2 regions of the Sphingomonas sp. GW821-FHT12D09 genome follow, and region 2 is predicted to be linked to the other one. Evidence: predicted binding sites of a transcription regulator. Region 2 holds the regulator's gene; the other holds the start of a gene.
What was found. Region 2 encodes LexA, which represses DNA repair genes until DNA is damaged. Its sites were predicted from a motif close to GTTCCNCNCTTGTTCT; they were not measured.
Positions count from the first base shown of each region.

Region 1: a site for LexA is predicted at 2,402-2,417, ahead of AC1RPL_RS01970 (ATP-dependent helicase). Genes of this name have one in related genera too.

Region 1 covers NZ_JBXAQL010000001.1:404,394-411,981, forward strand. The annotation lists gene AC1RPL_RS01965 (hypothetical protein) at 1-10, opposite strand, end outside; gene AC1RPL_RS01970 (ATP-dependent helicase) at 89-2,398, opposite strand; gene AC1RPL_RS01975 (hypothetical protein) at 2,552-4,186, shown strand; gene AC1RPL_RS01980 (hypothetical protein) at 4,285-4,776, shown strand; gene AC1RPL_RS01985 (inorganic phosphate transporter) at 4,926-6,569, shown strand; gene AC1RPL_RS01990 (peptidyl-alpha-hydroxyglycine alpha-amidating lyase family protein) at 6,688-7,588, opposite strand, start outside.
Region 2 covers NZ_JBXAQL010000005.1:269,950-277,537, forward strand. The annotation lists gene AC1RPL_RS21075 (hypothetical protein) at 33-275, opposite strand; gene AC1RPL_RS21080 (citrate synthase) at 379-1,662, opposite strand; gene gltX (glutamate--tRNA ligase) at 1,695-3,122, opposite strand; gene AC1RPL_RS21090 (ComEC/Rec2 family competence protein) at 3,205-5,364, shown strand; gene lexA (transcriptional repressor LexA) at 5,403-6,086, opposite strand; gene AC1RPL_RS21100 (molybdopterin molybdotransferase MoeA) at 6,146-7,330, opposite strand; gene AC1RPL_RS21105 (PilZ domain-containing protein) at 7,460-7,588, opposite strand, start outside.

The DNA of each region.
Region 1 (7,588 bases), on a different contig from region 2:
CCGCTACCATTGCTTCCCGAATAATAGACCGCGTCTCCCTTGCACTCAGATCGCTCTACCATGAATAAAATACCGCCTGAGCCATCGCTCACCCCACCGTAACAAAACTATCCATAACCCGCTTCCGCCCGGCCTGCTCGAAGTCGATCTCGAGCTTGTTGCCTTCGATCTCGGCGATCGTGCCGTAGCCGAACTTCTGGTGGAACACGCGCAGCCCGAGCGACAGGTCGTCGCGGGGCTTGGCGCCGAAGCTTACTGCGCTCGCGCGGCTCTCCACCACGCGGGCGGGTTCGCGGGTGAAGGTCCTGGACGTAAACCCGCCGCCGGGGTTCTTCATGTCGACGCCCGCGGCGCGCTGCCAGCCCGGGCCTCGGCCGGTGCCTCTGCCCACGTCCGCGAAGGGGTCGCTGCGTTCGCTCCAGTTGGCCTGCCACAGGCTCGCGCCGCCGGTCATCGTGCTTTCGCTCTCGATATGCGCCTCGGGCAGCTCGGCGACGAAGCGGCTCGGGATGGACGAGTTCCACTGGCCGTAGATGCGGCGATTGGCGGCGTGGAGGATGATCGCCTTCCGCCGGGCGCGGGTGATCGCGACATAGGCCAGGCGGCGTTCCTCCTCCAATGACGCGAGGCCGCCTTCGTCGAGGGCGCGCTGCGAGGGGAAGATGCCTTCCTCCCAGCCGGCGAGGAACACGGTGTCGAACTCCAGGCCCTTGGCGGCGTGGATCGTCATGATCGTGACCTTGGCCTCGTCGGCGTTGTTCTCATTGTCCATGACGAGCGAAACGTGCTCGAGGAAGGCGCCTAGGTTCTCATATTCCTCCATCGCGCGGACGAGCTCATTGAGGTTCTCGAGGCGGCCGGCGGCCTCGGCAGTGCGATCGGCCTGCCACATCGCGGTGTAGCCGCTCTCGTCGAGGATGATGCGGGCGAGGTCGGGGTGCTGGAGGTCGTTGCCCATGCTGCGCCAGCGCGCCATGTCGCCGACGAGGTTGCCGAGCGCACGGCGGGCCTGGGGCGTCAGCTCGTCGGTGTCGAGGATGCGCGCGGCGGCAGTGGTGAGCGGCACGCCTTGGGCGCGGGCGAGCTGGTGGACCTTGGCGAGGGCCTTGTCGCCCAGGCCGCGCTTGGGGGTGTTGACGATACGCTCGAAGGCGAGGTCGTCCGCCGGCTGGGCGACGACGCGGAGATAGGCGAGGGCGTCCCGGATCTCGGCGCGCTCGTAGAAGCGGAAGCCGCCGACGATGCGGTAGTTGAGGCCGATCGCGATGAAGCGGTCTTCGAACTCGCGGGTCTGGTGCTGGGCGCGGACGAGGATCGCCATGTCGTCGAGGCTCTTGCCGCCGCGCTGGGCACCCTCGATCTCCTCGCCGACGCGGCGGGCTTCCTCGGGGCCGTCCCAGACGCCGAGCACCTTGACCTTCTCGCCCTGGTCCTTGTCGGTCCACAGCGTCTTGCCGAGGCGGCCGCTATTATTGGCGATCACGCCAGAGGCGGCGGCGAGGATGTGCGGCGTCGAACGGTAATTCTGCTCGAGCTTGATCACCTTGGCGCCGGGAAAATCCTTCTCGAACTTGAGGATGTTCTCCACCAGCGCGCCGCGCCACGAATAGATCGACTGGTCGTCGTCGCCGACGCAGCAGATGTTCTTGCGCTCCTGGGCGAGCAGGCGCAGCCAGAGATACTGGACGGCGTTGGTGTCCTGATACTCGTCGACCAGGATGTAGCGGAAGCGCTGCTGGTAGAGCTCGAGCACGTCGCGGTGGGTCTTGAGGATCACCAGCATGTGGAGGAGCAGGTCGCCGAAATCGCAGGCGTTGAGCGTCTTCAGCCGCTCCTGGTAGAGATGGTAGAGCGCGGCGCCGCGGCCGTTCGCATAGCGCTCGGACTCGCCGGCACCGACTTCCGCGGGCGTGAGGCCCTTGTTCTTCCACTCGTCGATCAGCCCGGCGAGCTGGCGGGCGGGCCAGCGCTTTTCGTCGAGGTCCGCGGCTACGATGAGCTGCTTGATCAGGCGCATCTGGTCGTCGGTGTCGAGGATGGTGAAGTTGCTCTGCAGGCCGACCAGCTCGGCGTGGCGGCGCAGCATCTTGGCGCCGATCGCGTGGAAGGTGCCGAGCCAGGGCATGCCCTCCACCGCATCGCCGACGAGGCGGCCGACGCGCTCCTTCATCTCGCGCGCCGCCTTGTTGGTGAAGGTGACGGCGAGGATCTCCGACGGGTAGGCGCGGCGGGTCCAGAGGAGATGGGCGAGGCGGGCGGTGAGCGCGGCGGTCTTGCCCGTGCCGGCGCCGGCCAGGACGAGCACCGGGCCGTCCACGGTGAGCACGGCTTCGCGCTGGGGCGGGTTGAGGCCGCTCAGATAGGGAGCGTTGGCGTCGGTCTCTACGGGCAGGGTCATGCGTGAACAGGTAGGGAACGCGGACGGGCGAGGCAAGCCGCACCGTATCGGATGCTTCAGCCTGCCGATGCGACAGAAGAGTCATGATAGGTTTGACCATGGGGAAGGCGACTCGAAGATATTCGCGAGCGCCGGCATGTCGTGGGGGCGGCTATGAACGGTAAAACCAACGGCATCCTGGATATCCGCAGCTTCATCTTCGAGCGGGAGCTCGCGGAGATCTATCTTCTGCTTGACCATCTCTCGGCAAGCCAGAGCAAGACCATTCCGGACTTCATCGATGACGAGCCGCTGTTCGGCACCGTCGAAGAGCAGAAGAAGTACAGCTGGATCCAGCGGATCTGCGAGGTCGCCTGGCCGCCCAAGCTCGATGGCGCCGCGCCCCTCAAGGCGGATGCGCCGGGGCAGGGGGCGCCCGCCGACCCGGCCGCGCCGCTCACCAATGCGGGCGTGGGCAAGCAGGCCGCGATGCTGATCCGCGCCAAGGACGTGCTCAACAACAAGGCCTATCCGGCGACCGGCAGGACCGTCGCCTTCACCGTTATGGTCGCCGGCGAAGCGGCGGGCGAGCGGGGCGAAGGGAGCGGCGGATTGCTCAGCCTGTTGCGCGGCACGCACAAGGCAAGCGCGGAAGACACGGCGGAGACGGAGGCGCAGGACAGCGGCTATCAGGCGGCGCCATCGCGGGCCACGCTGGCAACGCGCGCCTTTCCCGATCTTGCCCCGCGCGCAGACAGGGCGCGCTTCCATGTGCGGGCGCTGGTCGTCTTCCTGGGCATCTGGATGCTGGTGACGTGCCTGCTCTCCTGGGATGTTGCGACCGGCTCGTCGCTGCTCAATCGCTACAACAGCCTCGAGACGGAGATCGCGCAGCTGAAGAAGCAGACGGACCAGCAATCCACGGTCCTGCCGCCGCCTGCTCCGTTGGCATCGCCGACCGGAACACCGGCACCCGCGACTCCATCGAGGGCGTCGGCTGCCCTGGCATCGCCATCGCCATCGCCATCGGTCTCGCCATCGGCGTCGGCGTCTCCTTCGCCGGTGGCTTCTCCGTCGCCCTCCCCAAGTTCGACCGGGACATCGGCCACGCCGCCGGCACCCATAACGATTCCACACCCCGGCTCGGCGGAAGAGCGGGCGACCAAGTCGCAGCTCGCCAAGGCGATCGACCAGGAAGACGCGGCCGAGATCAACCTGCGCAAATGGCTCGATTCGGGTTCCTGGCTGCGCAAGGGGCTCATCATCCTAATGGGGGGCGGGAACTGGGACCTGCCCAGGCCCAGGATCGATCCCAAGTCCAAGGATCCCGCCGACGCCGCCGCACTTGCCGAGGCAAAGGCGCAGGTGGAAGAGGCACGGCGCACCAACCTCCATGTCGAATGGGCGGCAGTCGCGCTCGGCGTGCTCACTTCGACGATCCTGCCGATCTTCTACGGCGTACTGGGCGCCGGCGCGGCGATCGTGCGCATCCTCTCGGCGAGGATGCGCGACAGCATCCTGTCGCCGCGCGACGTCATGCTTTCCTATATGCGGCTGGTGCTGGGCGCAGTGATCGGCGCCTGTATCGGCCTGTTCGTCACGCCCAATGGCAGCGCGAAGGTCGAGCCCGGACTGGTGGCAAGCGCGCAGCTATCCGCGTCGGCGCTCTGCTTCATCGCCGGATTCGGCGTCGAAGGCGTCTTCCAGGCTTTCGAATCGATCATCCAGCGCGTGTTCAACCTGGAGCCCGGACGAAGCCCCACGCCTGGCTCGTCGCCAACGCATCCGCAGCCCCCGGCGCGTAGTTGATCATAGCCCCTAGTCATGGAAACATTTCAGCAATAACCTGCCTATGCCGGGGGATTCGGCGATAAAAAGATTGCCTGTGGGGGGCTGGGGGCATGGGGATGTTGAAGCGAGCGGTCGCGGCCGGGGTTTCGGTTGGGACGCTGGTTGCCGCGGGTTCGGCGCACGCCCAGATCGTGGCGGCGGCGGAAACCGCCTATCTGGTGGTGCGGCCGGAAGTTCGCGTGAAGACAGACGAACATGTCGAGGGGCTCTGGTTGCGCACCACCGCGACGGTGCGCGGCCGTAGCGAGCAATGGCGCCAGGACGAGACCAGCGCCGGCTATGGCTTCTCGTTGCAGAAGGAAGTGATCGGACACACCTGGCTGGGGCTGAGCGGCTATACCCAGGCGCCGCGCTTCGACGCGGATCGCGGCGTGATCCGCGACACGCGCCACTATGCCGGGGCGCGGCTGAGCTTCGAGGCCTCTAGCCATGTCGAGATGGGCTTCGCCTGGCTGCGGCGGCTGCGCGGACGCGGCTTCATGAGCACGCCGGGCAGCAATCGCGGGATCAAGCCGGGCCCCAAGGCCTATATGCAGGTCCACTTCTAAAAAGGCCCGCTTCCCGTCTCGGCCGCGTTTCCCGGCGCTTCCTCCGCACGGAGGAGGCGTTTCTTTTGCGTACCGATCGGCGGAACTGCGCGCGTTGTAACGCTGCTGTCACACGCCTGTCACACCCTCCGGCCAGAGGCGCGATCATCATGGCATCACTCGCTCTGGACCAAGCCCCGCCGGTTGATCAACCGGAAGCGGGACCCCGATTCGACTACAAGACCCATCCGCTGGCCAAGCTGCTGTTCGCAGCGATCCTGGTAGGCGGACTGGCTTTTGCAGGGTGGAGCGTGCTGACCGACACGCGCGGCGTGGGGGAGGAGCTGGCCACCGGCGTATTCCTCTTCCTCGGGCTGGCGCTGCTGATCGCGCTCGGCTTCGAGTTCGTGAACGGCTTCCACGATACCGCCAACGCCGTCGCCACGGTGATCTACACCAATTCGATGCCGGCACATTTCGCCGTGATCTGGTCGGGCTTCTGGAATTTCCTGGGCGTGATGGTGTCGAGCGGGGCGGTCGCCTATTCGATCATCACGCTGCTGCCGGTGGACCTGATCCTCAATGTCGGCTCCTCGGCCGGCTTCGCGATGATCTTCGCGTTGCTGCTGGCGGCAGTGCTGTGGAACCTCGGCACCTGGTATGTCGGCCTCCCCAACAGCTCGTCGCACACGCTGATCGGTTCGGTGCTGGGCGTCGGCTTTGCAAACCAGCTGATCTCGGCCGGATCGCGCGGCGGCACTGCCGGCGTCGACTGGAGCCAGGCGCAGAAGGTGCTGACGGGCCTGTGGATGGCGCCGCTGATCGGCTTCGTCGCCGCGGTGGCGCTGCTGCTCGTGATGCGCGCCGTGCTGCGCAACCCCAAGCTCTACACGTCGCCGATGCCGCACACCGCGCCGCCGATCGGCATCCGCAGCGCGCTGATCTTCACCTGCACCGCGGTCTCGTTCGGCCATGGCTCGAACGACGGCCAGAAGGGCATGGGGCTGATCATGCTGATTCTGATCGGCTGCGCACCGACCGCCTATGCGCTCAACCGCACGCTGCCGGCGAGCGCCACCCCGGCCTATGTGCAGACCGCCAACATCGCCGAGGCCGCGTTCGGCGCGCGCAGCGGCGGCCTGCCCGACATGGCGCCGGCACAGGCGCGCACCGTGCTGACCACCGCGCTCCAGCAGCGCAAGGGCGACAGCCCGCAAGTGTTCGCCGCGCTCGAGGGCCTGTCGAAGGACCTCACCGCCCGCGTCCAGAGCTTCGGCTCGCTGAGCAAGGTGCCAGCGGAAGCCACGGGCAATGTCCGCAACGACATGTACCTTGTGATGGACAGCACCAAGCTCGTCACCAAGGCGCCCGACGGCTACCAGCCCGCAGAGCTCAAGGCGCTCAAGGATTATCAGGGCAATCTGGAAGCCGGCACCCGCTTCATCCCGCTCTGGGTGAAGATCGTGGTGGCGCTGGCGCTCGGCCTCGGCACGATGATCGGCTGGAAGCGGATCGTCGTCACCGTGGGCGAGAAGATCGGCAAGCAGCATATGACCTATGCGATGGGCGCCTCGGCCGAGCTGGTCGCGGCGGGCACGATCCTGGCGGCCGATCGCTTCGGCCTGCCGGTATCGACCACGCACATCCTCTCCTCCGGCGTGGCCGGCGCTTCGGTGGCGAGCGGCGCGGGGCTGCAGGCGCGCACGGTGCGCAACCTGGCACTGGCCTGGCTGCTGACCCTGCCGGCGGCGATGCTGCTTTCGGGCGGGCTGTACTGGGTGATGCTGAACGCGGTGAAGGTGTTCGGGCTGTAAGGCTCGACGCCCTACCCGTCATCCCCGCGAAGGCGGGGATCCAGAGTTACCAAGGACGTCGCTCTGTTATCCTGGATCCCCGCCTTCGCCGGGATGACGGAATTGGGAGCGGGGCGCCTTACTTCCGCGCGAACTTCTGCACGCGCTGGCCGGCGATATCGACGACATAGAGATTGCCGGCACGGTCCGCGGCAATGTCGTGGGCGATCCAGAACTGGCCGTCCTGGTTGCCCATCCGGCCGAAATGCTCGGTGACGCGGCCATCGAGACCCGCGATCGTCACGCCGTCATGATCGGGCACCTTGTCCGGGTTCGAGCCGCCGTCGAGGATCGCGATATGCCCACCGGGGAGTAGCGCCAGGCCGAAGGGGCGACCGATCGTGGCAGACTTCCATTCGGTGATGTAATGGCCCCTGGTGTCGAAGACCTGGACGCGGTCGTTGGCCCGATCGGCGACATAGACGCGGCCCTTCGCATCGACCGCCAGCGCATGCGGGATGTTGAACTGGCCAGGACCGGTGCCGCGCGTTCCCCATTGGAACAGCAGATGCCCGTCGGCGGCGAACCCGGCGATGCGTGAATTGCCGTATCCGTCTGCGACATAGAAGCTGCCATCGGCGAGCGGGGCGACATCGGTGGGGCGGTCGAAATGGCTGGCATCGGCACCGGCCACGCCACGCTCACCCAAGGTGCGGAGCAGCGTGCCGTCGGGGCTGAACTCGAACACTTGATTCGAGCCGGTATCGGTGATCCAGACATGGTCGCCCGGACCCACGCTGATCCCGTGCGGTACGACGAACAGCCCGGCGCCCCATTCGCGCAGCAGCTTGCCGGTGCGACTGTCAAACACTTCGACCACCGGCTCATTCACCAGGGTAAGCGCCTTTGCGTCGGTGCCGCGATTGCCGCGGTGGAGGACCAGGACTTCGCCCCTGGAGGTCACCGCGACGCCGGAGCAGGGCCCCAGGACGCGGTTGTCGGGGAGAACCGGCCAGCCATGGACGACGGTGTAATGCGGG
Region 2 (7,588 bases):
TTGCTGAACCACTTTGTTTGCTGGCGTTAAGGTTAAAGTTCCTCGCGTCCGGCCCGGCGCGCAGCCTTGCGCTCGGCGCGGGTAGGGACGAGCCGCACGCCGCCGACCAGGATCGCGCCCCCGACGAGCAGCGCCAGCCCGCGATAGGCCCAGATGCGCGCGTCGATCATCGTGCTGGTTGCCGGCCAGCGGACGATGCCGAACCCCTGCAGCACGAACAGCGCGCCGAAGATCATGGCAAGGATGCCGGCGAGGATCAGGATGTTCTGGCGCATTCGGGCAACTCCGGAAGGAAGACCGCCGGAGGGTTAACCGAAAACGCCGCCCCCGCGAAGGCGGGGACGGCGTTTCCTAAGCCAATGCTGGGAGCGAAGCGGTTTAGCGCTTGCCGACCGGCACATAATCGCGCTGCACCGGGCCGGTGTAGAGCTGACGCGGGCGGCCGATCTTCTGCTCGGGGTCCGAGATCATCTCGTTCCACTGCGCCACCCAGCCCACGGTGCGGGCCAGCGCGAACAGCGCGGTGAACATCGTGGTCGGGAAGCCGATCGCCGAGAGGATGACGCCCGAATAGAAATCGACGTTCGGGAACAGCTTCTTCTCGATGAAGTACGGATCGTTGAGCGCCATTTCCTCGAGCTGGAGCGCGACTTCGAACACCGGATCGGAGACGTTGAGTGCCTCGAATACTTCGCGGACGGTCTTCTGCATCACCGTCGCGCGCGGATCGTAGTTCTTGTAGACGCGGTGGCCGAAGCCCATCAGGCGGAACGGATCGTTCTTGTCCTTGGCGCGCGCGATGAACTCGGGGATGCGCTCCGGACGGCCGATCTCGTGCAGCATGTTGAGCGCCGCTTCATTGGCGCCGCCATGCGCCGGGCCCCACAGGCAGGCGATGCCGGCCGCGATGCAGGCGAACGGATTGGCGCCCGACGAACCGGCGAGACGCACGGTCGAGGTCGAGGCGTTCTGCTCGTGATCCGCGTGGAGGATGAAGATGCGGTCGAGCGCCTTCTCGATCACCGGGTTCACCACATATTCCTCGGCGGGGACGCCGAAGGTCATGCGCAGGAAGTTGCCGGTGTAGGACAGCGAGTTGTCGGGATAGAGGAAGGGCTGGCCGACGCTGTACTTGTAGGCCATCGCCGCGATCGTCGGCATCTTTGCGATCAGGCGATGCGACGCGATCATGCGCTGCTTCGGATCGGTGATGTCGGTCGAGTCGTGGTAAAAGGCCGAGAGCGCACCGGCGACGCCGCACATCACCGCCATCGGGTGCGCATCACGGCGGAATCCGCGATAGAAGGTCGCCAGCTGCTCGTGCAGCATGGTGTGGCGCGTGATCGTGCTCTCGAAGCCGGTCAGCTGGTCCTGGTTCGGCAGCTCGCCATTCAGGAGGAGGTACGCGACTTCCATGAAGCTCGAATTCTCGGCGAGCTGGCCGATCGGATAGCCGCGATGGAGCAGCACGCCCTCATCGCCATCGATATAGGTCAGGCCCGATTCGCACGACGCCGTCGACGTGAAGCCGGGATCGTAGGTGAACATGCCGGTCTGGCCATAGAGCTTGCGGATGTCGATGACGTCCGGTCCGACGCTGCCCGACAGGACCGGATACTCAACATCCTTCCCCGGAACCTGCAGCTTCGCGGTGTCGCTCATAAACGTCGTCCTATGTTGGGCCGGGCCTGGGATCAGGCCGGCACGGTCATCTGGTCAGCGATACGGCCCAGGCTTTCCTCGCGTCCCAGCAGCGCCAGAACGTCGAAGATGCCTGGGGAGGTCCGGCGCCCGGTGAGTGCGGCGCGCAGAGGCTGCGCAGTCGCACCGAGCTTGACACCCGCATCTTCCGCAACGGTGCGTACCGCTGCTTCGAGCGCCTCCGTATCCCAGCTTTCCACACCGTCAAGTGCGGTATGCAACTGAGCCAGGAGGGCGCGCGCGTCGCCCTCTAGCAGAGGCTTTGCGTCCTCGTCCAATTCCAGTGGGCGAGTGCGAAACAGGAAGGCCGCACCCTCCGCCAATTCGAGAAGATTCGCGGCGCGCGGCTTCAATGCGGCCATGCTGCGGCGCAGAAGATCGAGCTGAGATTCCGAGAGTTCGAAACCGAGTCGCGCGGCGATCAGGTCGGCCAGTCGGTTGTCGTCCGCCAAGCGGATATAATGGCCGTTGAGGCTCTCGAGCTTCTTCAGGTCGAAACGCGACGGGCTCTTGCCGACGCCGGCGAGATCGAACCATTCGGTCGCCTGGTCGCGGCTGATGAACTCGTCGTCGCCATGCCCCCAGCCGAGGCGGAGGAGATAGTTGTTCAGCGCCTCGGGCAGGATGCCCAGCTCGTCGCGATAGGCGTCGACGCCGAGCGCGCCGTGGCGCTTGGAAAGCTTGGCGCCGTCCGATCCATGGATCAGCGGGATATGGGCATATTCGGGCTCGGGCCAGCCCATCGCGCGATAGATGGGCAGCTGGCGGAAGGCGTTGTTGAGATGGTCGTCGCCGCGGATGACGTGCGTCACGCCCATGTCGTGATCGTCGACCACCACCGCGAGCATATAGGTCGGTGTGCCGTCCGAGCGGAGCAGGACCATGTCGTCCAGCTCGCTGTTGTTGACGGTGACGCTGCCCTGGACCTTGTCCTCGATCGTCACCGCGCCTTCGCGCGGCGCCTTGAGGCGGAGAACGAACGGCGCGCCTTCGGGCGCTTCGCTCGCATCGCGGTCGCGCCAGCGGCCGTCATAGCGCAGCGGCTGCTTGTTCGCGCGCTGCTCGGCGCGCATCGCCTCGAGCTCCTCGGCGGTGGCGAAGCATTTATAGGCATGGCCATTGGCGAGCATCGCGTGCGCAACCTCGGCGTGGCGCGCGGCGCGGGCGAACTGGTAGGTTTCGTCGCCGTCCCAATCGAGGTTCAGCCAGCGCATCCCGTCGAGGATCGCCTCGATCGCCGGCTGGGTCGAACGCGCGCGATCCGTATCCTCGATGCGCAGCAGGAACTTGCCGCCGTGATGGCGCGCGAACAGCAGGTTGAACAGGGCCGTGCGCGCACCGCCGATGTGCAGGAAGCCGGTGGGGGACGGTGCGAACCGCGTGACGACCTGTTTCGCACCCGTATCAGATGTTGCGCCCAACCGAGCTTGCTCCCAGACTGTGTTTCCGATGGCCCATTCAGCCGCCGAGGGCGCCCCTAGCACGGGGCCTGCCTCCCTTCAAATGGGGGTGTGGGCGCCCTTTCGCCAGATCGGGGAGGCAATCGAGTGCTGGCTCGAGGCGGAGCGGGCGCAACTGCCGCTCTGGCTGCCGATTGCTCTCGGCGCGGGGATCACCGCCTGGTTCGTGCTGCCGGATGCGCCGCGCTGGATCGGGTTCCTTTTGGCTTCTGGTGCCGCGGCGTTGCTCGGACTCGCCTTGCCGGGGCGGCTGGGGCAGGCGCTGCTGATCGGCGGGCTCGCCATGGCGGCGGGCTGCGCGCTGATCTGGTGGCGCTCGGAGAGTGTCGCGGCGCCGATCCTGGCGCGGCCGGCGGTGGTGGAGGTGACGGCGCGGGCGGTACGCGTCGAGCGGTTGCCGGCACGCGAACTGGTGCGGGTGACGCTGTTGCCAGGGCGCAGCGACTTGCCGCCGAAGATCCGCGTGAACCTGGCGATGAAGGATGTGCCCGCCGGGCTGGCCACGGGCGCGGTGGTGAAGCTGCGAGCACGGCTGATGCCGCCGGCAGAGGCTTCGGTGCCGGGCGGCTATGATTTCGCGCGCACGGCCTGGTTCGCCGGGCTGGGGGCGACGGGCAAGGGCTTTGCGCCGGTGGAAGTGGTGAAGGCAGCCGAGGCGCCGGGTGCGGACCTGCGCGCCAGGCTCTCGGCGCACATCCAGTCGCGCCTCGAAGACAGCGCGGGCGGTATCGCCTCTGCGCTTGCCACCGGCGACCAGGGTGCGATCAGCACCGAAGATGTCGAGGCGATGCAGCGCTCGGGGCTGGCGCACCTGCTCTCGGTGAGCGGGCTGCATGTGACCGCCGTGACTGCGGCGGCGATGCTACTGGTGCTCAAGCTGCTCGCGCTCAGCCCCACGCTGGCGCTGCGATGGCGGTTGCCCTTGGTGGCGGCGGGTGCGGGGGCGCTGGCGGCGATCGGCTATACCTGGCTGACCGGCGCCGAGGTGCCGACGATCCGCTCCTGCGTCGCCGCGCTGATGGTGCTGCTCGCACTGAGCCTGGGGCGCGAGGCGATCACGCTGCGGCTGGTCGCGGCGGGCGCGCTGATCGTGCTGCTGCTCTGGCCCGAGGCACTGGCAGGCGCGAGCTTCCAACTGAGCTTCGCCGCAGTAACGGCGATCGTCGCGCTGCATGAGAGCCCGCGGATGGAACATTGGTTCGGCAGGCGGGAGGAGGGGCGGGTGAAGCGGCTGCTGCGTGGCCTCGGCTCGTTGCTGCTAACCGGCGTCGCGGTGGAACTCGCGCTGATGCCGATCGGGCTGTTCCACTTCCACCAGGCCGGCATCTATGGGGCGTTGGCGAATATCGTCGCCATCCCGCTGACGACCTTCGTGATCATGCCGCTCGAGGCGCTGGCGCTGCTGCTCGACGTCGCGGGACTGGGTGGACCGGCCTGGTGGCTGACCGACCAGGCGCTGGAACTGCTGCTCTGGCTCGCCAGGACCACGGCCGCGGCACCGGGTGCGATCGCCGCGCTACCGGCCATGCCGAACGGGGCATTTGCGCTGATGATGGCGGGCGGACTGTGGCTTGCCTTGTGGCGAACTGTGGTGCGCTGGGCGGGCGCGGTGCCGCTGGCGATCGGCCTGGCTTCGATGCTCGCCACGCCGGCGCCGGACCTGATCGTCACCGGCGACGGCCGCCATTTGGCGATCCGCATGCCCGATGGCAGCATGGCGCTGCTGCGCGACCGGGCGGGGGACTATACCCGCGACATGCTCGCCGAGACGGCTGGCAGCGACGCGGAGCCGGTCGCGCTTGCCGACCAGCCGGGTGCCCGGTGCAGCGAGGATGTCTGCATGATCGAGCACCGCGCCCGTGACCGCGCCTGGCGAGTCGCCGCGACGCGGAGTGGATACGTCCTGCCCTGGGCGCAGTTCGTGGCGCTGTGCCGCAGCGTCGATGTGATGATCAGCGACCGTCGCCTGCCCACCGGCTGCACGCCGCGCTGGCTCAAGCTCGACCGGCCGGCGCTGGCGAAGACGGGCGGCGTGGCGATCGCCTTCTCCAGCGGCCGGGTGACGATGGTGCGCGGATCGGGCCGGCATCCCTGGCTGAACCCGCTCAAGGTGCAGCCACCCTATGTGCCGGAACAGGGAACTGCGCCTGTCCGGACACGAAATCGCTGGCATTCCAGCCCGGCTGGCGTTTTCGGGCCATGATGCGGTCTCCAAGAAGAGCGACCGCGCCCTTCTAGGAACTAGTAGCGCCGCAGCAGTCCGGCGAGCTTGCCCTGGACGCGGATCTGGTCGGGACGGTAGCGCTGGGGGTTATAATCGCGATTTGCCGGGTCGAGCCGGATCATCGCGCCTTCCTTGCGGAAATACTTCAGCGTCGCCTCGGCATCGTCGATCAGCGCCACGACGATCTCGCCGTCCCGGGCGGTCTCGGTGCGGCGGATCAGGGCGAAGTCGCCGTCGAGGATACCAGCCTCGACCATCGAATCGCCGGCCACTTCGAGCGCATAATGCTCGCCCGCGCCGAGCAGCGCCGCGGGGACGGGCAGCATAGTCGAGCTTTCGAGTGCCTCGATCGGCGTGCCGGCGGCGATGCGGCCGTGCAGTGGAATCTCGATCACGTCATTGGCCGGCGCAGGCAGATTCGTTGATTCCCTTGGTACTCTCACGGGTGCGGGAGAGGCCTTGGCCGGCTTTTTCGACGCTTCGCCGCGTTCCGGCATGCGCAGCACCTCGAGCGCACGGGCACGGTTCGGCAGGCGGCGGATGAACTCGCGCTCTTCCAGCGCCGAGATCAGGCGGTGCACGCCCGACTTCGACTTGAGATCGAGCGCCTCCTTCATTTCCTCGAACGAAGGCGACACGCCGGTCTCGGCAAGCCGATCGGCAATAAAGCAGATAAGCTCGTGCTGCTTGCGCGTGAGCATCCCGTTTCTCCTGGGTCAGGAACAGACTGGGAACGTTTATGCAATGTTCCGCGCGCTTGTCAAGCGATGTCGAGGATTTCTGCCGAGTCGCCGGTTTTCGCCTCCGCAGCGCCTGCCGGACGGACGATCAGGCAGGTCGCGCGGGCGAGGGTGCGCAGCATCGACGAGTCCTGGGTCGCGGCGGCATGGGCGCGGCCATCGATGAGCGTGGCACGGAGATAATCGGCGCGCGGGCCGGTGGCGGGGAGCGGCTCGCCGAGCGGAACGGTGCGGGTGCGCGGCGCCGGATCGGCAGCGCCGGCGAGATGCGCGATCAGCGGACGAACGAACAGCGTGGCGGTGACGAAGGCGGAGACCGGGTTGCCCGGCAATCCGACCACGACGGCATCGCCCAGCCGGCCCGCCAGCATCGGCTTGCCCGGGCGGACGGCGACTTTCCAGAAATCGATCGTCGCGCCGGCTGCCTCCAGCGCGGGACGGACAAGGTCGTGATCGCCGACCGATGCGCCACCGCTGGTGACGAGCAGGTCGCAATCCAGCACGCGGAACGCGGCTTCGAGCGCGGCGCGGTCGTCGGGCAGGATGCCCAGATCGAGCAGCTCGGCCGGCAGATCGCCAAGCAGGGCGGCGAGCAGCAGGCGATTGGTTTCGGGGATCTGGTCTGGGCTGAGCGGGGCGCCCGGTGAAACCAGTTCGTCGCCGGTAGAGAGGATCGCCATGCGAACCTTGCGGCGGACGGGCAGCACAGCATGGCCGGCAATCGCGGCCAGCGCGAGCCGGGCGGGGGTGATCGCCTCTCCGGCGCGGACCAGCACCTCGCCCTCGGTGAAGTCGAGCCCGCGCGGGCGGGCGCTGCTGCCGAGGCGTAGCGGGCCCTCACCGGCGAGCGTGAGGCGGGTTCTGTCGCGGGCTGCCTCCTCCTGCACGAGCACGGTGTCGGCGCCGGGGGGCAAGGGGGCGCCGGTGAAGATGCGTACGGCCTGGCCCTGGGCGATTTCGCCGTTGAAGGCTCGGCCGGCGGCGCTCTCGCCGATCACTTCCCACGGGCCGGGCAGGTCGGCGAAGCGGATCGCATAGCCGTCCATCGAGGAAAGATCGGATGCCGGCTGGGTGCGCAGTGCGAGGATGTCGCGTGCGGCGTAGCGGCCCGCGGCCTGGGCTAGCGGGCAGCTTTCCACCGCTACCGGCGCGGCGAGCGCAAGCAGGCGACGCTGGGCTTCGGCGACGGGGAGGAGGGCGGGCATGATTCGGGACTAAGACATCAACCGTCTACCGTCACCCTGAACTTGTTTCAGGGTCCAACGTGCCTCAGGCGATGACGCCGGCGGAGAGTTGGATGCTGAAACGAGTTCAGCATGACGAAGAAGGTGGCCTCAGTTCACCCCGGAAATCCTACCGATATCGCGCGGCTTGAGCGGCAGGCGGAACTCGCAGAGGTAGCGGTTGCGCTCGTCGCTTTCGATCACCGATGCCGGGCCGCCGCCGATATGCGGGAGCGAGAT